DNA from 3 places in the Pseudomonas sp. P65(2024) genome. Region 2 is predicted to be linked to each of the others. Evidence: predicted binding sites of a transcription regulator. Region 2 holds the regulator's gene; each other region holds the start of a gene.
The links. Region 2 encodes FliA, which starts transcription of late flagellar genes. Its sites were predicted from a motif close to CTAAAGTTTNNNNNNNNNNNGCCGNTAA; they were not measured.

Region 1: the regulator FliA is predicted to act here: its motif matches at 1,817-1,844, upstream of motA (flagellar motor stator protein MotA).
Region 3: the regulator FliA is predicted to act here: its motif matches at 2,575-2,602, upstream of AC25MA_RS16880 (flagellin N-terminal helical domain-containing protein).

Annotation. Positions count from the first base shown of each region.
Region 1 covers NZ_JBLIYX010000002.1:169,790-177,107, forward strand. The annotation lists gene motB (flagellar motor protein MotB) at 1-897, opposite strand, end outside; gene motA (flagellar motor stator protein MotA) at 901-1,752, opposite strand; gene AC25MA_RS03545 (HDOD domain-containing protein) at 1,883-3,418, shown strand; gene AC25MA_RS03550 (rhodanese-like domain-containing protein) at 3,463-4,272, shown strand; gene asd (archaetidylserine decarboxylase) at 4,282-5,145, shown strand; gene serB (phosphoserine phosphatase SerB) at 5,244-6,458, opposite strand; gene AC25MA_RS03565 (histidine kinase) at 6,595-7,318, shown strand, end outside.
Region 2 covers NZ_JBLIYX010000018.1:103,776-111,093, forward strand. The annotation lists gene AC25MA_RS21440 (DUF4823 domain-containing protein) at 1-6, shown strand, start outside; gene AC25MA_RS21445 (DUF1285 domain-containing protein) at 18-578, shown strand; gene flhA (flagellar biosynthesis protein FlhA) at 973-3,102, shown strand; gene flhF (flagellar biosynthesis GTPase FlhF) at 3,114-4,427, shown strand; gene fleN (flagellar synthesis regulator FleN) at 4,542-5,375, shown strand; gene fliA (RNA polymerase sigma factor FliA) at 5,372-6,112, shown strand; gene AC25MA_RS21470 (chemotaxis response regulator CheY) at 6,216-6,590, shown strand; gene AC25MA_RS21475 (protein phosphatase CheZ) at 6,610-7,318, shown strand, end outside.
Region 3 covers NZ_JBLIYX010000012.1:38,282-45,599, forward strand. The annotation lists gene fliD (flagellar filament capping protein FliD) at 1-566, opposite strand, end outside; gene AC25MA_RS16875 (flagellar protein FlaG) at 650-1,000, opposite strand; gene AC25MA_RS16880 (flagellin N-terminal helical domain-containing protein) at 1,076-2,494, opposite strand; gene AC25MA_RS16885 (ketoacyl-ACP synthase III) at 2,807-3,736, opposite strand; gene AC25MA_RS16890 (flagellar hook-associated protein 3) at 4,022-5,584, opposite strand; gene flgK (flagellar hook-associated protein FlgK) at 5,597-7,318, opposite strand, start outside.

The DNA.
Region 1 (7,318 bases), on a different contig from region 2:
GCCCGCAGGCGGTGCTTCAGCGGCAGGTGGCGCTGCGTCCGGCTTGCCCTGCTCACCTTCGATATCGCGTTGCGCCTTCTTGGTCAGGACGATGATGTCGATACGGCGGTTGACCGGGTTAAACGGGTTGGCACGATCGAACAGCGACGACGATGCATAACCGACCACACGGGCCACCTGCTCGTCCGGATAGCCACCGGCGACCAATGCACGACGCGCCGCGTTGGCGCGGTTGGCCGAAAGCTCCCAGTTACCGAAATCGCCGGTACCGGAATACGGCTTGGCATCGGTATGGCCACTGATGCTGATCTTGTTCGGGACCGCCTTGATGGTGTCGGCCATGGCCAACAGAATATCTTCGAAATAGGGCTGCAGTCGTGCACTCCCCAGGTCAAACATTGGCCGGTTCTCGGCATCCATGATCTGGATGCGCAGACCGTCCTGGGTGATCTCGAACAGGATCTGGTCCTTGAACTTCTGCAGTTGCGGGTTTTCCTCGACCTTGTTCTGCAACTCCTGCAGCAAGAGCTCGAGGCGCTCGCGCTCGACCTGCTCGGCCATGGTCTCGACCTTGTCCTTGTCCAGCTGCAGGCTGGTGTCGGGCGTCGGTTCGGACTTCACTTCCGGGTTGATGGTCTTTTCCGGCGCCAGTTGCGGCGAACCGCCCAGGTCGATGATGTAGGGCGTGCCGCTCTCGGAGAAGCCGATCGGATCCTTGAAGTAGCCGGCGATGGCGATCTTCTGCTCGGGCGTGGCCGTCGACAGCAGCCAGAGCACCAGGAAGAACGCCATCATCGCCGTGGCGAAGTCGGCGAAGGCGATTTTCCAGGCGCCGCCGTGATGGCCGTCGCCAAAGCGCTTGACGCGCTTGACGATGATGGGCTGATTGTTCTCCATGGCTTAGCGACCGCGTACCGCTTGTTCCAGCTCGGCGAAGCTCGGGCGGTGCGCCGGGTACAGCACCTTGCGACCGAACTCGACCGCCAGCGACGGCGGCATGCCGGAGGCCGAGGCCACCAGCGAGGCCTTGATCGCCTCGTAGACGTTCAGTTCCTCTTTCGCATCGTGGCGCAGGGCGTTGGCCAGCGGGCCGAAGAAGCCGTAGGCAGCGAGAATACCGAAGAAGGTACCGACCAGTGCCGCGCCCACGTGCAGGCCGATGGACTTCTGGTCGCCATCGCCCAACGAGGCCATGGTCACCACGATACCCAGTACCGCCGCGACGATACCGAAGCCGGGCATGCCGTCGGCGATGCCGGTCACCGCGTGGGACGGGTGCTCCAGCTCTTCCTTCATGCTCAGCAGCTCCATGTCGAACAGGCCTTCGAGCTCATGGGGCGCCATGTTGCCTGTGGACATGATCCGCAGGTAGTCGCAGATGAACGCGGTCATGCGCTCATCGCCCAGCACGGCCGGGTACTTGGCAAAGATCGGGCTGGCCGCGGCGTCCTCGATGTCCCCCTCGATGGCCATCATGCCTTCACGACGGCTCTTGTTGAGGATCTCGTACACCAGGCCCAGCACTTCGAGGTAGAAGGTGTGGGTGAAGCGGGTGCCGAACATCTTCAGCGACTTCTTGATTACATGCATGGTCATGTAACCAGGGTTGGCCTGGAGGAACGCACCAAAGGCCGCGCCGCCGATGATCAGCACTTCGAACGGCTGGATCAGTGCCGCGATCTTGCCGTGGGAAAGCACGTAGCCGCCGAGCACGCTCGCGAATACGACGATGATGCCGATAATTTTAGCCATAAGTTGGAAGCACTTGCTGTCGTGGTCAGGGTAGGGAACGGAAGCTTGAAAACTCTTCTTCTACTTATCGGCAGAACTGCGCCAGACTATAGCCACTCATTGCGAAAAGCCAGTTCGGACTGATGTCAATATGCCAATTGAAACCAAGGTGCCAAGTCAGGTTCCGTCGAGTCTAGAGGCCTGGGTAAAGCTGCTCGACGGGATTCGAGTACCCGTGCCGAAAGACAGCCACGACCGCGTTCTACAGGCCATCAACGACAGCCGCCGCTCCCTGCGCGACATCGCCGAACTGATGCAGGACAGCCCCGCGTTGGTGCTCTGCGTGCTGCGCGAGGCCAACCACCCGGCCAACGCCAGCCTGGCGGAGCCTGCCGAAAGCCTGGAAATCGCCCTTAATCGGCTGGGGCTGGCCCGCACCAGCCAGTTGCTGGCGCGGCTGCCGTCGATACCGGCCGACGAGATCCCGCCGGTGCTGCGCCAGTTCCTGTTGATCAGCCAACACGCCACCCAACAGGCCAACGGCCTGTTCGCCAGCCGGCTGGCGCGGCTGTGGCAGGAAATCCACTGGGGCAGCCTGCTGTTCCTCTCGCCGCTGTGGCCGCTGGCCCTGGCCTACCCCAAATTGCTGGATAACTGGGAACTGCGGGTCATCCACAAGAGCGAGGACGCCGCCGAGGTCGAACGGGAACTGTTCGGCGTGCGCCTCATGCAACTATGCCAGGCCATGGCCGAGCATTGGCGCCTGCCCGAGTGGGTGACCCAGGGCTATCGCCTGCTGATGGACGAGCGCGAGCAACTGGCTCAGGTGCTGAACATCGCCCGCGAACAGGACCCGCTGGTCCAGCAGCAGCGCCTGGACGACGAGCCAGCGCTGCGTCGCTGGTTCAACCAGCCACCCAACACCGTGCTGCTGGCCAACGGCCTCGCCCTGGCCGCCCAGGTAGGCTGGGACAACCCGCACCTGCTGCGCTGGCAACTGCTCACCGCGCTATACCTGCAGACCACCCTGGACGATGTCCAACAGCAGGTTCACCAACAAGCCGCGGCCAGTGCCCGTCATCACGCCCGTGATGCGCTGTTCCACCCGGCCGAGGCGCTGATCTGGCCCTGGCACCAGCGCAGACCGCACCCGGACATGCTTACTCCGCCGCCACCCAGCACCGAGGATCTTGGCCGCTGGCGCGCGCTGTGCCAGGAACTGTTGGCCCAGCCCAGCCCGTTCAGCAATGCCGTGCACCTGGCCACCCAGGCCCGCGACGCCCTGCTGGCCTGCGGCATGCAACGCATCATGCTGCTGAGCCTGGACAAGACCACCGACTACCTGCGCGTGCAGCAGACCGCCGGCCTGCCACGCGAGGCCGCCGCCATGGCGCTGCCCGTCGTGCAGAACAAATTGTTGCAAAAGTTGATGGCAAAAGCCGGGCAACTACGCCTGACACCCGACAACCATGCCCAGTTCAGTGCCCTGCTGCCGGCACCGCTGCGCGCTTTCTTCCGCGGCGAGCACTTGCTGCTGCGCTCGCTGGCGGTGGGCGACCAGGTACTGATGCTGGCGGTGGCCGACCAGGACGGCAAGCCGTTGGCCGACGTCAGCGTGCAGGCGTTCGGCAAGACCGCGCAATGCGTGGAGCGCGCCCTGGCCGTGTTTGCCACCCGCAATGCCTGACCCTTGCGCTACAATCGCCCCTCTTTCCACCCTGGAGAACGTGGATGACTGACTTTTCCGGCCTGTCCCTGGTGATCGAAGCCGAGGACCTGCTGCCGCGCCTGGATTCGCCGCGGCTGATCCTGGTCGACCTGACCAGCGCCAACCGCTATGGCAGCGGGCACATCCCCGGAGCCCGCTTCGTCGACCCGAAACGCACCCAGTTGGGCCAGCCCCCGGCACCCGGCCTGCTGCCGGCCCGTGCCGACCTGGAGAAACTGTTCGGTGAACTCGGCCACCGCGACGATGCAGTGTATGTGGTCTACGACGACGAGGGCGGCGGCTGGGCCGGGCGCTTCATCTGGCTGCTCGACGTCATCGGCCACAAGGGATACCACTACCTCAATGGCGGCATCCAGGCTTGGCCGGCGGACAAGCTGTCCACCGAAACGCCCGAAGTCGCCGGCGGCCCGGTGAGCCTGCACCTGCATGGCGAACCCACCGCTACCCGCGAATACCTGCAAAGCCGCCTGGGCGCCGCCGACCTGGTCATCTGGGACGCACGCGGGCCACTGGAATTCAGCGGCGAGAAGGTGCTGGCGGCCAAGGGCGGGCACATTCCCGGCGCGATCAACTTCGAGTGGACCGCCGGCATGGACCTGAACAACCACCTGCGCATCCGCAAGGACATCGCCGACGTCCTGCAAAACCTGGGCATCACCCCCGACAAGGAAGTGATTACCCACTGCCAGACCCACCACCGCTCCGGCTTCACCTACCTCGTGGCCAAAGCCCTCGGCTATCCACGGGTGAAGGGCTATGCCGGTTCCTGGGGCGAATGGGGCAATCACCCCGACACGCCCGTCGAAGTTTAAGGACGCTCAATGAAATCCCGCTTGTTCATCATCAGCCAGTACCTGCTGCCGCACCACCTGCTGTCGCGGCTGGCCGGCTGCGTCGCCGAGTGCCGCGCACGCTGGTTCAAGAACGCCTTCACCGCCTGGTTTGCCAAGCGCTACCAGGTGAACATGTCCGAGGCGCTGGTCGAAGATCTCAGTGCCTACGAGCACTTCAACGCTTTCTTCACCCGCGCCCTCAAGCCGGGAGCCCGCCCGCTGGACGAAACCCCCGGCGCGATCCTCTGCCCAGCCGATGGCGCCGTCAGCCAGCTCGGTCCGATCGAGCACGGCCGCATCTTCCAGGCCAAGGGCCACGGCTACAGCGCCCTGGAGCTGCTGGGCGGCGATCCGGCCCTGGCCGCACCGTTCATGGGCGGTGAATTCGCCACCATCTACCTGTCGCCCAAGGACTACCACCGCGTGCACATGCCGCTGGCAGGTACCCTGCGCGAGATGGTCTATGTGCCGGGTCGGCTGTTCTCGGTCAACCAAACCACCGCGGAAAACGTGCCTGAGCTGTTCGCCCGCAACGAGCGCGTGGTCTGCCTGTTCGACACCGAGCGTGGGCCGATGGCCGTGGTGCTGGTCGGCGCAATGATCGTCGCCTCGATCGAGACCGTCTGGGCCGGCCTGGTCACGCCACCGAAGCGCGAGCTGAAGACCTTCCGCTACGACGAGGCCAGCCGTGCACCGATCCACCTGGAAAAGGGCGCCGAACTGGGCCGCTTCAAGCTGGGCTCCACCGCCATCGTGCTGTTCGGGCCGGAGCAGGTGAAGTGGGCAGAGAGCCTGGGTGCCGGCTCCGCGGTGCGCATGGGTGAGCTGCTGGCGCAGCCGACCCAGGCCTGACTATCCGGTAAGCAAAAGGCCCTGCATGATTCAAGTCATGCAGGGCCTTTTTTTGCCTTGGGATTGCTGGGAGGGCTTCGCCCTCCTTGGGCTCAAGATCAACCGCGCGCTTCGCGATCACGCACGCCCAGCAGGTACAGCACGCCATCCAGGCCCAGCGTCGAGATGGCCTGCTTGGCCGACTGGCGCACCAGCGGCTTGGCGCGGAAGGCCACGCCCAGGCCGGCCTGGGACAGCATCGGCAGGTCGTTGGCCCCATCACCAACGGCGATGGTCTGCTCGAGCTGCAGGCCCTCCTGACTGGCCAGTTGCAACAGCAGGTCGGCCTTGCGCTGGGCATCGACGATCGGTTCGACGGCCACCCCGGTCACCTTGCCGTCGACCACCTCCAGTTCGTTGGCGAATACGTAGTCGATGCCCAGGCGCGCCTGTACCTGCTTGGCAAAGTAGGTGAAACCGCCGGAGAGGATGGCGGTCTTGTAGCCCAGGCGCTTGAGTTCGGCAAACAGGTGCTCGGCGCCCTCGGTCAGGCGCAGCGAAGCACCGATCTGGTCGAGCACGCTCACGTCCAGCCCCTTGAGCAAGGCCATGCGCTCCTTGAAGCTGGCGCGAAAATCCAGTTCGCCACGCATGGCACGCTCGGTGATCGCCGCGACCTGTTCGCCGACGCCGGCGGCCTTGGCCAGCTCGTCGATGACTTCGGCCTCGATCAAGGTCGAGTCCATATCGAACACCGCCAGACGGCGGTTGCGGCGGAACAGGTCGTCTTTCTGGAAGGCGATGTCGATGCTCAGCTCTTCGGACAGCGCGAAGAACGCCGCACGCAGGGCCTGGCCGTCGTTCGGCTCGCCACGCACCGAGATTTCCAGCGCGGCCTTGCCCTTGTCGATCTGGGCGTCCAGCGCCACGCGGGCGGACAGCCGTTCGATGCGCTCGATGGTCAGGTCGTGCTCGCTGATGATGGCGCTGACGCGCTGCAACTGCTGCGGGGTGATCCGGCGGCTGAGCAGGGTAACGATGTGGCGGGCCTCACCCTGGCTGTCGGCCCAGTGCTGGTAGTCGGCCTCGGAAATGGGGGTGTAGCGGGCCTGCAAGTTCAGTTCGTGAGCCTTGGACTGCACGCTCTGCAGCAGCGCCGTGGCCACTTCGTTATCGGGGATGTCGACCAGGATGCCGAACGACAGCGTGCCGTGCATGACAGCGAGGCCGATGTCGAGAATACTCACACCGCCCTGGAGCAGGACGCCGGTGATGGCCGCAGTGAGACCCGGACGGTCTTCACCAGTGATGTTGATCAGGACGATTTCGCGCAAGACCGGGGCTCCAACTCGATGAAAAATGCGCATTCTACCGATTTTCCATGACCGCCGGGCGCCAACGATACTTTGCCGACAAAACGCGTGTCGCTATACTGCGCAGCAACTTTCTCGCCATAAAGAGCCGCGCTCTGTGAACCGGCCCACGCCCGTAAAACCCGACAACTTCTTCCTGATGATCTACCGAGCCCTGAGCCAGCGCCGAATTCCATTGGCCCTGCGCATTGCCAGCCACAACATTTTCCTGGTGGCCCTGGCCCTGGTGATCTATGCCTGCGTGATGGGCCTGCAGTTCAAGCAGGCCATGCACGAGCAGGCCGATGCCGTCGGCCAGAGCCTGACCACCCAGACCGCCACCTCGGCCACCGAGCTGCTGGTGTCCAACGACATCCTCAGCCTCAACGTGCTGCTGGGCAACCTTGTGAAGAACCCGCTGGTGGCCCATGCGGCCATCTACAGCGTGGACAACCGCATCCTCGCCGAGGCCGGCCAGCGCCCGCGCAACAGCCTGCTGGGCGAAACCGAAGGGGTCTACCAGACCAAGATCACCTTCCAGGACGTGACCGCCGGCCAGTTGCGCATCAGCCTGGACATGAACCAGTTCCAGCAACCGATGCTGATCAGCTTGCAGAGCATGGGTATCCTCGCCGCGATCCTGCTGGCCCTGGCCCTGACCCTCAGCCTGCGCCTTGGACGCTTTATCTCGACGCCGCTGCTGCAGTTGCGCGTGTGGTTGCGTGACCCGCACCCTTACACGCCGGGCATCGACCGCCAGGACGAAATCGGCGATCTGGCGCGCCAACTGCACGCGCGCCTCGCCCCACCGCCGCCACCTGAGCCTGAAGAAGAGGACGAGG
Region 2 (7,318 bases):
AACTGAGCGAGCGTGTCATGAGCGATTCCGGCAAGGCCAACGATCTGCTGGCGCAGATCCCCGCGCACAAGGGGCTGCCCCCGGTACACCTGTGGAACCCGGACTTCTGCGGTGACATCGACATGCGGATCGCCCGGGACGGGACCTGGTACTACCTGGGGACGCCGATCGGTCGCAAGCCGATGGTGCGGTTGTTCTCTACCATCATTCGGCGTGACGGGGACGACTACTTCCTGGTTACGCCGGTGGAGAAGGTCGGGATCCGGGTCGATGACGCACCATTTGTCGCCGTGCTACTGGATGTCGAGGGCAGCGGGGAGCAGCAGGTGCTGCGGTTTACCAGCAATGTCGACGATCAGGTCGAGGCTGGGCCGGGCCATCCGCTGCGGGTGGAGCTCGATCCGGTTACCGATGAACCCTCTCCTTACCTGTTGATGCGTGGAAACCTTGAAGCGCTGGTGCATCGCAATGTGTTCTATCAGTTGGTGGAACTGGCGGTTTCCCGGGAGATCGACGGGGAGGAGTGGCTTGGGGTTTGGAGTCGGGGTGAGTTTTATCTTATTGGGCGCAATGGGTAGTGGTTTTTCTGGGCTTCCATAGCCCCTTTCAAAGGCAGCTTTAATGGGTTGGCCGATTACCGATTGTGCGGTGGTTTTGTAAGTTGTATGCGCATTCATTGGCAATGTCGACGCTTGTTCGCCCGTACTGAAAGGTGAGTGAGCGGCGACAGCGCCAAAGAGTGCGCATGCGGAAATCAAAGCCCACACTCTTTGCCCGAACCCGAACCCGAACCCGAACCCGAACCCGAACCCGAACCCGAACCCGAACCCGAACCCGAACCCGAACCCGAACCCGAACCCGAACCCGAACCCGACCCCCCGAAAAGCCCCCCCAGAAAAGTTGGAAAGCTTCTTGCAAAGGCAGCGCCAGTCGCCACGCAGGCGTCAAAGTTTTGCTTGAAGAGGAATCGCGGTGGATCGCACTCAGTTAATCAGCAGCGCCCGTAACAACCTGGCCGGTCTCGGTCGGGGCAACCTCGGCGTGCCGCTGCTCCTGCTGGTGATGCTGGCAATGATGATGTTGCCGATCCCGCCGTTCCTGCTCGACGTGTTCTTCACCTTCAACATCGCCCTGTCGATCGTGGTCTTGCTGGTCTGCGTCTACGCCCTGCGTCCTCTGGATTTCGCCGCGTTCCCTACCATCCTGCTGGTGGCCACGCTGCTGCGCCTGGCGCTGAACGTTGCTTCCACCCGAGTGGTCATGCTCCACGGCCAGGAAGGTCACGGCGCCGCGGGCAAGGTGATCCAGGCCTTCGGTGAAGTGGTGATTGGCGGCAATTACGTCGTCGGTGCGGTGGTGTTCGCCATCCTCATGATCATCAACTTCGTCGTGGTGACCAAGGGCGCCGGGCGCATCTCCGAGGTGAGCGCGCGCTTCACCCTCGACGCCATGCCGGGCAAGCAGATGGCCATCGACGCCGACCTCAACGCTGGCCTGATCGACCAGGCCCAGGCCAAGTCCCGTCGCGCCGAGGTCGCCCAGGAGGCCGAGTTCTACGGCTCCATGGACGGTGCCAGCAAGTTCGTCCGCGGTGACGCCATTGCCGGCCTGCTGATCCTCTTCATCAACCTCATCGGCGGCATGCTCATCGGTATGCTGCAGCACAACATGACCTTTGCCGATGCCGGCAAGGTCTATGCCCTGCTGACCATCGGTGACGGTTTGGTGGCGCAATTGCCATCGCTGCTGCTGTCCACCGCGGCCGCGATCATGGTCACCCGTGCCTCGGGCTCCGAGGACATGGGCAAGCTGATCAACCGGCAAATGTTCGACTCGCCGAAGGCCTTGGGTGTGTCGGCCGCGCTGATGATCATCATGGGCCTGGTCCCAGGCATGCCGCATGTCGCCTTCCTCAGCCTCGGCGCACTGGCCGGTGGCGGCGCTTACCTGGTATGGAAGAAACAACAGAAGGCCAAAGCCGTCGCCCAACAGGAGGCCCAGCGCCAGCAGGACCTGCTGCCATCGCCGCAGCGCGCCATGGAAACCAAGGAGCTGGGCTGGGACGACGTCACCCCCATCGACATGATCGGCCTGGAGGTCGGCTATCGCTTGATCCCGCTGGTGGACCGCAACCAGGGCGGCCAACTGCTGGCGCGGATCAAGGGCGTGCGCAAGAAACTGTCCCAGGACCTGGGTTTCCTCATGCCCACCGTGCACATTCGCGACAACCTTGACCTGCAACCCAGCGCCTATCGTCTGACCCTGATGGGCGTGATCCTGGCCGAAGCCGAGATCTACCCGGACCGGGAGCTGGCAATCAACCCCGGCCAAGTATTCGGTACCCTCAACGGCATCGCCTCGCGCGATCCGGCGTTCGGCCTGGAGGCGGTGTGGATCGATGTCGGCCAGCGCGCCCAGGCGCAGTCGCTGGGCTATACCGTGGTCGACGCCAGCACCGTGGTCGCCACCCACCTCAACCAGATCCTGCAGAAGCACTGCCACGAGCTGATCGGGCACGAGGAGGTGGTGCAGCTGCTGCAGGTGCTGGCCAAGGTCTCGCCGAAACTGGCCGAGGAGGTGGTGCCGGGTGTCATTTCCTTGTCGGGCCTGCTCAAGGTCTTGCAGGCGTTGCTCGCCGAACAGGTGCCGGTGCGTGACATCCGCAGCATTGCCGAAGCCATCGCCAACAATCCGACAAAGAGTCAAGATACCGCCGCGCTGGTTGCGTTGGTGCGGGTCGGATTGTCCCGCGCCATCGTGCAAAGCATTGTTGGCGTTGAGTCCGAGCTGCCTGTGATCACTTTGGAGCCAAGGTTGGAACAGATCTTGCTCAATAGTCTGCAAAGGGCCGGGCAGGGTCAGGAAGATGGTGTTCTTCTTGAGCCGAGCATGGCCGAAAAGCTTCAGCGCTCGTTGATCGAGGCGGCCCAGCGTCAGGAAATGCAGGGTCAGCCGGCTATCCTCCTGGTTGCCGGCCCGATCCGCGCCATGCTGTCGCGCTTCGGTCGCCTGGCAGTACCGAATTTGCATGTTTTGGCGTATCAGGAAATACCTGACAACAAGCAAGTCACCATCGTTGCCACCGTGGGCCCGAACGGCTGAGGTAGTGGGTTATGCAAGTTAAGCGTTTTTTCGCCGCCGATATGCGTCAGGCCATGAAGCTGGTCCGGGATGAGCTCGGCTCCGACGCCGCCATCATCGGCAACCGGCGCATCGCTGGCGGTGTCGAACTGACGGCTGCGCTGGACTACAAACTGTCCGCCCTGGCCCCACGCGTGCCCAATGCGGAGCTCGAGGACGAGCTACGCAAGACCCAGTCGCGCATCGTCACCGCCCAGGCCGAACTGACCGGGCGCGGCGATGCCGTCGAGGGCGGCAACCGTCAGCTGTTCGCCGGCCAGTCGCTGACCGCGTCCGAGCCGTTGATCGAAGCGCATGTGGATGAGCCTGCACCGATCGCCGCCGCAGCGCCGGCCCCGGTTGATCCGCGCCTGTTCGACGCCATGCGCTTCGAACTGACCGGTCTGCGCGAGCTGCTGGAAGTCCAGCTCGGTTCGCTCGCCTGGAGTCAGTTGCAGGGCAGCAAGCCACAGCAGGCCAACCTCTGGCGCCGCCTGCAGCGCCTGGGTCTGTCAGGCGGCTTGGCGCGCGAGCTGCTCGACCTCACTGCCGAGATCGAAGAGCCGCGTCATGCCTGGCGCATGGTCCTGGCGCACCTGGCGCGGATGATCGACATACCTGAGATCGAACCGATCGAGGAGGGCGGTGTCATCGCCATGGTCGGCCCGGCCGGCATGGGCAAGACCACCACCCTGGCCAAGCTGGCCGCGCGCTATGTACTCAAGTACGGCGCGAACAACCTGGCGCTGGTGAGCATGGACAGCTTCCGCATCGGTGCCCAGGAGCAGCTCAAGACCCTCGGGCGTATCCTCAATGTGCCGGTCACTTATGTCGATCCGGGCGAGTCGCTGGCCCAGGCGCTGGAGCCGCTGCTGCGCAAGCGCGTGGTGCTGATCGACACCGCCGGCCTGCAGGCCAGCGACCCGGCGCTGCGCATGCAGCTCGAGACCCTGGCCGGGCGCGGTATCGCCGCCAAGAATTACCTGGTGCTGGCGACCACCAGCCAGAAGCAGGTGCTCACCGCCGCCTACCACAGCTACAAACGCTGCGGCCTGGCCGGTTGCATCCTGACCAAACTCGATGAAACGGCATGCCTCGGCGAAGTGCTGAGCCTAGCCATCAGTCATGAACTACCGGTGGCCTATCTGACCGATGGGCCGCGCATTCCTGACGACCTGCAACTGCCGCGCAAGCACCAGCTGGTGAGTCGCGCGGTCAGTGTGCAGTTGCAGGACGAGCCCAGCGACGAGGCCATGGCCGACATGTTCGCTGATCTCTACCACAACCCTGGCAAGCGTGCGGGTTGAGGGTGAATACTGTGCAAAGTACCTACATCATGGGGTTGCCCGGCCGTACCGTGGCCTTGAACGTTCAGCCCCTCATGTGGCCTGGGTCCAAGCGAGACAAGGTAAAGAACAGACATGGGTAGCATGCATCCCGTACAGGTGATCGCCGTGACCGGTGGCAAAGGTGGCGTCGGCAAGACTAACGTTTCAGTGAACCTGTCTCTGGCGTTAGCCGAGCTCGGCCGCCGGGTCATGTTGCTGGACGCCGACCTGGGCCTGGCCAATGTCGACGTTCTGCTGGGGCTCACGCCCAAGCGTACCCTGGCCGATGTCATCGAGGGTCGCTGCGAGCTGCGCGATGTGCTGCTGCAGGGGCCTGGCGGTGTGCGCATCGTCCCGGCGGCTTCCGGCACCCAGAGCATGGTGCACCTGGCGCCAGCCCAACATGCCGGCCTGATCCAGGCCTTCAGCGAGATCGGCGACAACCTCGACGTGCTGGTGATCGACACCGCTGCGGGTATTGGTGACTCGGTAGTCAGCTTCGTCCGCGCCGCCCAGGAGGTGCTGCTGGTGGTGTGCGACGAGCCTACCTCGATCACCGACGCCTACGCCCTGATCAAGCTGCTCAACCGCGACTACGGGATGAATCGCTTCCGCGTGCTGGCCAACATGGCCCAGAGCCCGCAGGAAGGGCGCAACCTGTTCGCCAAGTTGACCAAGGTCACGGATCGTTTCCTTGACGTCGCCCTACAATACGTCGGTGCCGTGCCGTACGACGAATGTGTGCGCAAGGCCGTGCAGAAGCAGCGGGCTGTATACGAGGCCTTCCCGCGGTCCAAGTGCGCGCTGGCTTTCAAGGCCATTGCGCAGAAGGTCGACAGCTGGCCGCTGCCTGCCAACCCGCGCGGACACCTGGAATTCTTCGTCGAGCGCCTGGTGCAGCCCACCAGTGCAGGGCCGGTGCTATGAACGCGAGCGGTTTCAAGATGTACAGCAAGGCCGCCAAGGACGCTCAGTACGAGCTGATCGAGCGCTACGCGCCGCTGGTCAAGCGCATCGCCTACCACCTGCTGGCGCGTTTGCCGGCCAACGTCCAGGTCGAGGACCTGATCCAGGCTGGGATGATCGGCCTGCTGGAAGTGGCCAACAAGTATGACGCCAGCAAGGGCGCCAGCTTCGAAACCTACGCCGGCATCCGCATCCGCGGCGCCATGCTCGACGAAGTGCGCAAGGGCGACTGGGCACCGCGCTCGGTGCACCGCAACACGCGTATGGTCAGCGACGCGATCCGCTGTGTTGAAGCAAAGACAGGGCGCGACGCTAAAGATCACGAGGTTGCTGCCGAACTCCAATTGAGTCTCGATGATTACTACGGGATTCTGAACGACACCTTGGGCAGTCGCCTGTTCAGTTTCGACGACCTGCTGCAGGACGGCGAACACGAGGGGCTGCACGAGGACGGAGCCAGCGGCCAGCTGGAGCCATCGCGGGACCTGGAGGACGAGCGCTTCCAGGCCGCCCTGGCCGATGCGATTGCCAACCTGCCGGAGCGCGAGCGCCTGGTCCTGGCGCTGTACTACGACGAAGAGCTGAACCTCAAGGAAATCGGTGAGGTCCTGGGGGTCAGCGAATCGCGTGTCAGCCAGTTGCACAGCCAGTGCGCGGCGCGTCTGCGCAGCCGCCTGGGGGAATGGCGGGCGCGTTGAACCAGGTTTGATGCAGTCGTTTTTTTGTGGTGCCGAATTGATTGAGTGCGCGCTCGGCGCCGAGCGCGTTTAAGACTGCTTGGAGGTCTAATTGAACAAAGACATGAAAATCCTCATCGTTGACGACTTTTCGACGATGCGGCGGATCATCAAGAACCTGTTGCGTGACCTGGGTTTCACCAACGTCAAGGAGGCTGATGACGGCAACACGGCACTGCCGATGCTCACCAGCGAACACTTCGACTTCCTGGTAACCGACTGGAACATGCCGGGCATGACCGGTATCGACCTGCTGCGTGCTGTTCGCGCGGACGAGCGCCTCAAGCACCTGCCGGTACTGATGGTCACCGCAGAAGCCAAGCGCGAGCAGATCATCGAAGCTGCCCAGGCCGGCGTCAACGGCTACGTGGTCAAGCCTTTCACCGCCGTGGCGCTGAAAGAAAAGATCGAAAAGATCTTCGAACGCGTCAACGGCTGAGTCACGTCTGGGGGGCGCAATGGAGTCAACCAACAACTCTTTGGGTGAGTTCGAATCAACCCTTAAGAAGCATGCCCAGGAACTGGTCGAGAGCCTCGAGCGCGGCCGGTTCGGTGATGCGGTACAGCTGATCCACCAACTGAACCAGACCCGCGATCGCGGGCTGTATCAGGAAGTTGGCAAGCTTACTCGCGAACTGCACAGTGCAATCGTCAACTTCCAGATCGACCCGTCCATGCCGCAGGCCGAGGAAGTGTCGCAGATTACCGACGCCACTGAACGCCTCTCCTACGTGGTTCGCCTCACCGAAGGTGCGGCCAACCGCACCATGGACCTGGCAGAGGCCTGCACCCCGGTGCTCAACGACCTCGCCGCCGAGGCCCAGAGCCTGTCCGCCGATTGGCAGCGGTTCATGCGCCGTGAGGTGGCAGCGCCGGAATTCCGTGAGTTGGTCAAGCGTGTGGACAGTTTTCTGACGCACAGCGCCGAAGGTAATCAGAAGGTCGCCGGCCATCTCAACGATATCGTCCTGGCCCAGGATTATCAGGATCTCACCGGCCAGGTGATCAAACGGGTGACCGCGCTGGTCACCGAAGTCGAAAGCAATCTGCTCAAGCTCGTGCTGATGGCAAGCCAGGTCGACCGCTTTGCCGGGATCGAACATGACCACCAGCAGCTGCGCGCTGAAAAAGATCAAGAAAAACATCCGACTCGGGGTGAAGGTCCGC
Region 3 (7,318 bases), on a different contig from region 2:
ACCCCCATCTTGCTGGAGGTAACGACGAGACGCGAACCCGACGCGTCGGTCAGAATGTTGGCACTCAGACCTGCGGTACCGAACTGACTGTTGATCGTCTCGCGCACCTGCTGCAGCGTGGCGCCCGGCGGGATGCTGACGTCGTGGTCCTTGCCATTCTGGGTAATGGTCAGCTTGGTCGCAGTGGTGCCAGGGTTGACCACGGTGCCCGCGCCGCCGGCATAAACCTTGGTGGACACCTTGGAAGCCGATGCCAGCTGGGTCACAACCAGGTTGAACGAACCAGTGGCCGCGCCTGCGCCCGCCGTGATGGTCGCAACCTTCTCATCCGACGACTTCAACGCCAGACCACCGAAGCTGTTGTCGTTGGTCATGCTGGTCAACGCACCACGGAAGGCATCCAGGGCCGCCTGGATCTTGCCGATAGAGGACAACGTGGTGGTTGCCTTCAGTGTCTGGGTGTTGATCTGTGCCTGTTTCGGCGCCTTCTGCGCGTCCACCAGGGACTTCACAATCGCCTGGGTATCGATGCCCGAACCGATACCGCTGACTGTTGAACCTGCCATCATTGCTCTCCTTGTTCGGTAGCTGCCGGGTCCTTGACGACTACACGCCGCAAATGACCGACAGCAACAAAAATCATGCCAGCTTACGCCTTGCCATCAAACAGCAGGCTGCCAGCTTCGCTGAGGCTTTGTGCCAGCTTCAGCGCCGTTTCCGACGGGAGTTGGCGGATCACATCACCGGATTCGGTGGCGATCACCTTGACCACGACCCGGCCGGTGGAATCATCGATTGAAAAATCCAGCTTGCGCTGGCTCGACTGGACGAAATCGCGGATCTCGCCAACCGCCTTCTCCAGGTCCTCGCGGGTGTGCGGCTTGTCATCGACGGCCGCGGCTTCCGGCACCTTGGCAGGCACCAGTGGGTCCTTGGCAGTCGTCACTGCCTGAGGCAGCACCGGAGGATACACCTGGTTCAGCTTGACACTCATGTCCATGCTTCGAACTCCTCATGTCAAAAAAGCGAAAGGGCACGTAAACGCGCCCTTCCACCTCTTACTCAGGCGCCTGAATTACTGGAGCAGTTTCAGGACCGAGGATGGCAGCTGGTTGGCCTGCGACAGGATCGCGGTGGAAGCCTGCTGCAGGGTCTGCTGCTTGGTCAGCTCTGCAGTTTCCGAAGCGAAGTCCACGTCCTGCACGGTGGAGCGGGCAGCGGTGGAGTTCTTCTGGATGTTCTGCAGGTTGTCGACGGTGGTGGTCAGACGGTTCTGGGTAGCACCCAGGCCCGAACGGACGCTGTCGATCGAACCAATGGCCTTGTCGATGACGGCCAGGGCGTTCTGAGCCTTGGTGGCGTCGGTGACGTCGGTGTTGGCGATGGTGGTCTTGACCGACGAAGCGTCGGTACCGGCGTTGAACAGGCCGGTAACACCAGCGCCGCTCAGAGCGTAGCCCTTGGCCGAGTCCAGGTTCACAGCGCCAGTGGCGATCAGGCCGTCAGCCAGAGCGACGCCAGCACCGTAGGTGCCCGAGCCGTCCTTGGTTGCAACAGTGATGGTACCGGCAGCGGTGGAGTTGGCGAACGAGATGTTCTCACCGGTGTCGGACTTGACCGACAGGGTGCCTTTGGCTTCGTCGTAGTTGACGCTGATGCCCAGTTTGGCAGCGTTCGACTTCAGCTGGTCAGCCAGGTTGGCGGTGTCTTTGACGCCGACGAACTTGGTGGTCTGGCCGCCAACGGTCATGTCGAAGGTAGCAGGAGCGGTAGCAGCACCGGCGCCGACAACGAACTGAGCTTCGGTGCTGGCGGTAGCGCTCAGGCCACCAATGGCACCGTTCAGCTGGCTGGCGATGGTCTTGGCGGAAGCGCCAGCAGCGATGGTGACCGCAGCGGTCTGGCCGTTACCGGTTACGTTGATCAGGCCACCGGCAACACCGGTGTTGCTTGGAGCAACGCCCAGGCTCTTGACCTGCTGGGAACCGATGTTGCTGGCAGCAACGTTTTCCAGGGTCAGGTTGATGGTTTCGTTGGCGTTGGCGCCGACCTGGATGGCCTTGGTGCCGTAGGAACCGTCCAGCAGCTTCTGGCCACCAAAGGTGGTGGTGGTGGAGATACGGTTCAGTTCGGCAGTCAGAGCTTGGTATTCGTCGTTGTTCGACTTACGGTCGTCGGCGCTCAGGGAGCCAGTGGCCGAGGACAGTGCCAGGGTACGCATTTTCTGCAGGATGTCGGTCGAAGCCTGCATTGCGCCTTCGGCGGTCTGGGCGATCGAGATACCGTCGTTGGCGTTCTTGACTGCCTGGCCCAGGCCGTTGATCTGGCTGGTCAGACGGTTGGCGATCTGCAGGCCGGCAGCGTCGTCTTTGGCGCTGTTGATGCGCAGGCCGGAAGACAGGCGCTGCATCGAAGTGGTCTGGGCGGTGCTGGCCTTGTTCAGGTTAACCTGAGTAGTAACCGAAGCAATGTTGGTGTTTACAGTTAAAGCCATGACGAAATCCTCGTTGGATGGGTACTGCGGCTTCCGGCCCTGGCATCCGCCGGGTATGGCCTAGAGAACCTTCGTAATGGTTATCGTCGTCTGCGTGGGTTGCTTGAGGGCATTTTCGAAAAAAAAATGCCATCACCCCGCCACCCCCATGAAATCAGGGGGTTATTGATTTGGCAGTTGCCGATCAGGGGCTGCTTTGCAGCCCATCGCGGGGCAAGCACGCTCCTACAGGGACCCTGTGGAACCCATTTCCCAGGCATAAAAAACGCCTGGCGGGACACGCCAGGCGTTTTTCTCTGAGATCGTCGAGACTCAGGCGCGATAGAGAATCGCCGAGCCCCACGACAGGCCCACGCCAAAGCCGCTGATGGCCACGCGCTTCCAGCTGCTGTCGAACATGTGTTTCTGCAGCAGCAGCGGCACGCTGGAGGACACGGTATTGCCGGTCTCGAGCATGTCCTTGACGAACTTCTCCGGATGCTGCTCTTCGAAGCGTCGTGCCACGGCATCAACGATCGCCGCGCTGCCCTGGTGGATGCAGAACGCATCGATGTCCGAAGACTGCAAACCGCTGGCCGCCAGCAGCTCATGCAGGTGCGCCGGCACCTTGACCAGGGCGAAGTTGAACACCTGGCGACCGTTCATGAAGAAGGTGCCATCGCTGACTTTGAGGTGCTCGGCACCCGAGCCATCGGTGCCGAAACGCGCCTCGCCCAGCTGCCAGACAGCGTTCTCGCCCATCCAGGTGGCCGTGGCGGCGTCACCGAACAGCATGGTGGTGTTGCGGTCTTCCGGATCGACGATCTTCGAATACGGGTCGGCAGTAATCAGCAGGCCGTTTTTCAACCCCGCCGCCTGCATGAAGCCCTTGATGGCGTACAGGCCATAGACATAACCCGAGCAGCCCAGCGACACGTCGAAGGCCGCCACGCGGGTCGACAGGCCCAGCTTGTTCTGGACGATCGCCGCGGTGTGCGGCAGGCCTTCTTCGTCACCGTTCTGGGTGACCACGATCAGTACATCGATCGACTGCGGATCGAGCTCGGGGTTGTTGGCGAACAGCGCCCGGGCAGCCTCCACGCACAGGTCGGACGTTTCCTGCTCCTCGGCCTTGCGCGGCAGGAAGGAGGCGCCGATCTTGCCGAACATGAACTCTTCGTCCTTGCCGAACTTCGCACCCTGGACGTAGTTGTCCAGGCCAGCGGTGGGCACGTAACTCGCGATGCTTTTGATGCCAATCATTCTGGCTTCCCAATGAAAACAGCCAAAGACCGCCACTCGATGAATTGAGGGCGCCGACTACCGGGTCGAGGGCAATGCGCCCCGGACAGGCCGACACCAGGCTTGCCCTTTGCGCACCGGTAACAAAATGCTGCAGCAACTGCCGCATAGAATACAGGGAAGATGCACGATTTGACTCATTAGTCACAGACAATTATCGCCAACCCCCTGCCACCACCGCGCGCCAGACACGAAAAAGCCCCGGCAGCATGGCGCTGGCCGGGGCTTTCCTGACGCGGATCGCGATCAGAGCTTGTTGAACAGGCTCAGTTGCGAAATACGCGAGAAGGCCAGCTGGGAAGCTTCGAGCATGGCCTGCTGCAGGGTCAGCATGATCGAGGCGTCGGCCATGTCGGTGTTGCCGATGGCATCCTGGGTGACCTTGTTGGCCGTGCTCAGGCTGGTGTTTTCCTGGCGCTGGATATCGAGCGAGTTGCCCCGAGCACCGATCGAACCACGGGTGATATCCACCTGCTCGCGGGCACTGGCCAGGTTGGCCACAGCCGAGGCTACGGCGTTCTTGATGGCGGTATTGTCGCCCGAGGTGCCTGGCGGCGCATCCAACGCCGCACGCAGCTGGCTGATGGTCTCCAGCACGCTCTGGTTCTGGTGGTTGTTGGCATTGACCGCGAACTGGTCACCCGTCTGCGGCGTACCGGATACCTGGTAGGTCACCCCCGCCACCGTCAGCGACGGCGCGGTGAAGGTACCGCTGGCAACGGGTTTGCTGTCCGCAGTCAAAGGCTGGGCATAGAACTCGTAGGTGTTGGCACCGGTGAACTTGATCACCGCCCCATCACTCGGGAAGGTACTGCTGTAGGCGGCCGGGTCGGTCACGGCGCCGCTGGTGACCTGCGCACTGGACGGGTTGCCGGCACCACGCACGGTCGTGAGCGTATCGGGGCGGGCCTGCACGCTGAACTCGCGGCCAGCGAAGACGGCATTGGCATCATCGCCTTCTTTCAGCGAGGCGGTGATCTCGAACTCGACGCCGCGCAGCGCGATACGATTGCCACCCTCGGCCTTACTGTCGAAGGTGCCATTGGTGGGCGTCTCGGCAGTGATGTCGTTACCCAGAGCATCGGTCACCGTGTACTGGGTGGCGCTGGTGAAGGTGATCTTGTACGGCTGGCCAGCGGTGAAGCTGCTGTTGTAGGTGTTGTTCGAGGTCAGCAGGCCCGGCGAGAGCGCGACCTTGCCGTCATCGACCGGCGGCGTCACCAGGGCGGACTGGGTACGGCTCTTGTTCTTGGCCGAATCGAAGATGCTGAAGCCGGTGTCGTTGGTCGCCAGGCTCAGGGTGTCGGACACCTGCAGGCTCAGCTGGGTCTGGTCGCCTTGGTAGCTGTAGGTGCCATCGGCATTGCGCACATAGGGTGGCGACGAGGTCTTGGTGCCACCGAACATGTAGTCGCCGTTGGCATCGCGCGAATTGAGCAGGCCGAAGATGTTGGCCTCGATCTCCTTGAGCTCGCTGCTGATGGAGACGCGATCAGCATCGGTCACGCCAGCGCCACCGGCACGCAGGGCCAGCTCGCTGGCGCGCTGCATGGCATCGTTGATGGTGCTCAGCACGCTCTCTTCCTGCAGCAGCGAGTTGTTCACCGTGGTCATGTTGCCGTCGTATTGCTTGAGCAGCGCTTGCTGCTGTTGCAGCAGGAGCAGGCGCGCGGCGCCGACCGGATCGTCGGCGGCAGTCTGGATGCGCACGCCGCTGTCGATCTGCGTCTTGCTCTTCATCAGGTCAGCGAAGTTCTTGGTGTAGCTACTGGCGCTCGACTCATAGAACTGAGCGGTGGAAATACGCACGATGGCTACTCCTTACAATGCGTTGATCAGGATGCTGAAGGTTTCCTGCGCCGCCTTGATGATCTGCGACGACGCGGTGTAGTAGTGCTGGAACTTGATCAGGTTGGCTGCCTCATCGTCCAGGTTGACACCGGAAACCCCGTTGCGGCTTTCCTTGGCCGCATCGAGCACGGCCTTGGTCGCAACGGTATCGATTTTGGCCTGGTTGGCCTTGGCCCCGACCCGCTCGACCAGCGAGGCGTAGGCCGAAGTGAAGCTGGAGCCGCCGCCGGAGGTCACGCCGACGGTGGATTTGGTCTGCAGCCCCAGCAGCGCCTGGGCGTTGCGGTTATCGGACTTGCCGTCGGCATTGAAGCCAAAGGTAAAGCTGTCGTTGGTCGCCGGGCTGCCGCCGACGGTGGTCTCGACGCTGAAGGTCCGCGGGTTGCCGCTACCATCGAGGATCGGCGCACCGCTGGCATCGCGCATCGGCACATTGATGGTCAGCTTGTTATCCTGACCAGGCACGATGGTGCCTGTGCCGATGGAGTTACCCTTGGAGTCGTACAGGGTGTAGCCCTGCGTACCTCCGCTGGCGGCCTGGAACACCATGCGTACCGGCATGGAATGCTTGATCGAATCTTGGATCAGCGCAGTGTCGGCGCCACCATAGATATCCAGCTTGGCTCCCAGGTTTGGCTGGGTGATGGTGCCGGAGCCGGTATTGCCACTACCCACAATGCCATTGATCGGCCCGGCGAAGGCGAGCTTGTTGGCATCGGTGAGCACGGTATTGATGGAGCCTGCCGCCGAACGGGTCGGGCTCACCTTGAAGGTGTCGCCAGCGGCCAGGCCGCCACCGTTCAGTTTCAAGGTGAAACCGTCGATCACCGGCGGCGGCGTGGTGGTCAGGTCGAAGTTGCCCATGTCGGTGCCGTCGGAACGGCGCACGCTGTACTGGTTCGGGCCCGTGAACTTGACCTCGTAGTCGTAGGTGGTGAGCGCACCGCTGTTGGCGATGGTCACATCCAGGTTGCCGGAGCCTGCACTGTTGTTCGTGGAGGCCAGGCTGCGCTGGCTGATCGCCAGGGCACTGTTGATGCTGGAGAACAGCGCGCTGCCGAACTGCGCGTTGGCATCCAGGCCCTGCCCCAGCTGGCTGTTGATGCTGTCGGCCACCACCAGGGCGACACGTCCCAGCTCGTTCATCGACGGGGTGAGCACGTCGTTGCGGTAGCGCAGCAAGCCACCGATCTGCCCGCCGGTGACCACCGAGGTGACATCCGAGGAGAAGGTCGGGTAGTTGATCTGCAGGCTGTACTGGCTCTGGTCCGCGGCGCTCGGCACGGCGGTCAGGGTGTTGGCGCGGTTGCCGGTGACCAGCGACTGGCCGTTGCCTAGGTACACGTCGTAGTTGCCGTCACGCTCCTGCACGGTGACGCCGACCAGCTCGTTGAGCTGGCGGACCGCTTCGCTGCGGGCATCGAGCAAGTTGTTAGGTGAGGCACCGGAGGCCGACAGCTGGGTGATCTGCTTGTTGAGATCAGCGATGCTCGAGGTCAGCTTGTTGACCTGGCCCGACAGGGTGTCCAGCTGGCTGTTGATGCTGTCGTTCTGCTTGCTCATCTGGCTGGAGATGGCATTGAAGCGGTTGCTCAGGGTCTGCGCCTGGGTCAGCAGCAGCTGGCGCGAGGCGACGTCGCTGGGCTTGGCCGAGGCGGTCTGCAGGGCCGAGAAGAACGCGGTCAGCACCGA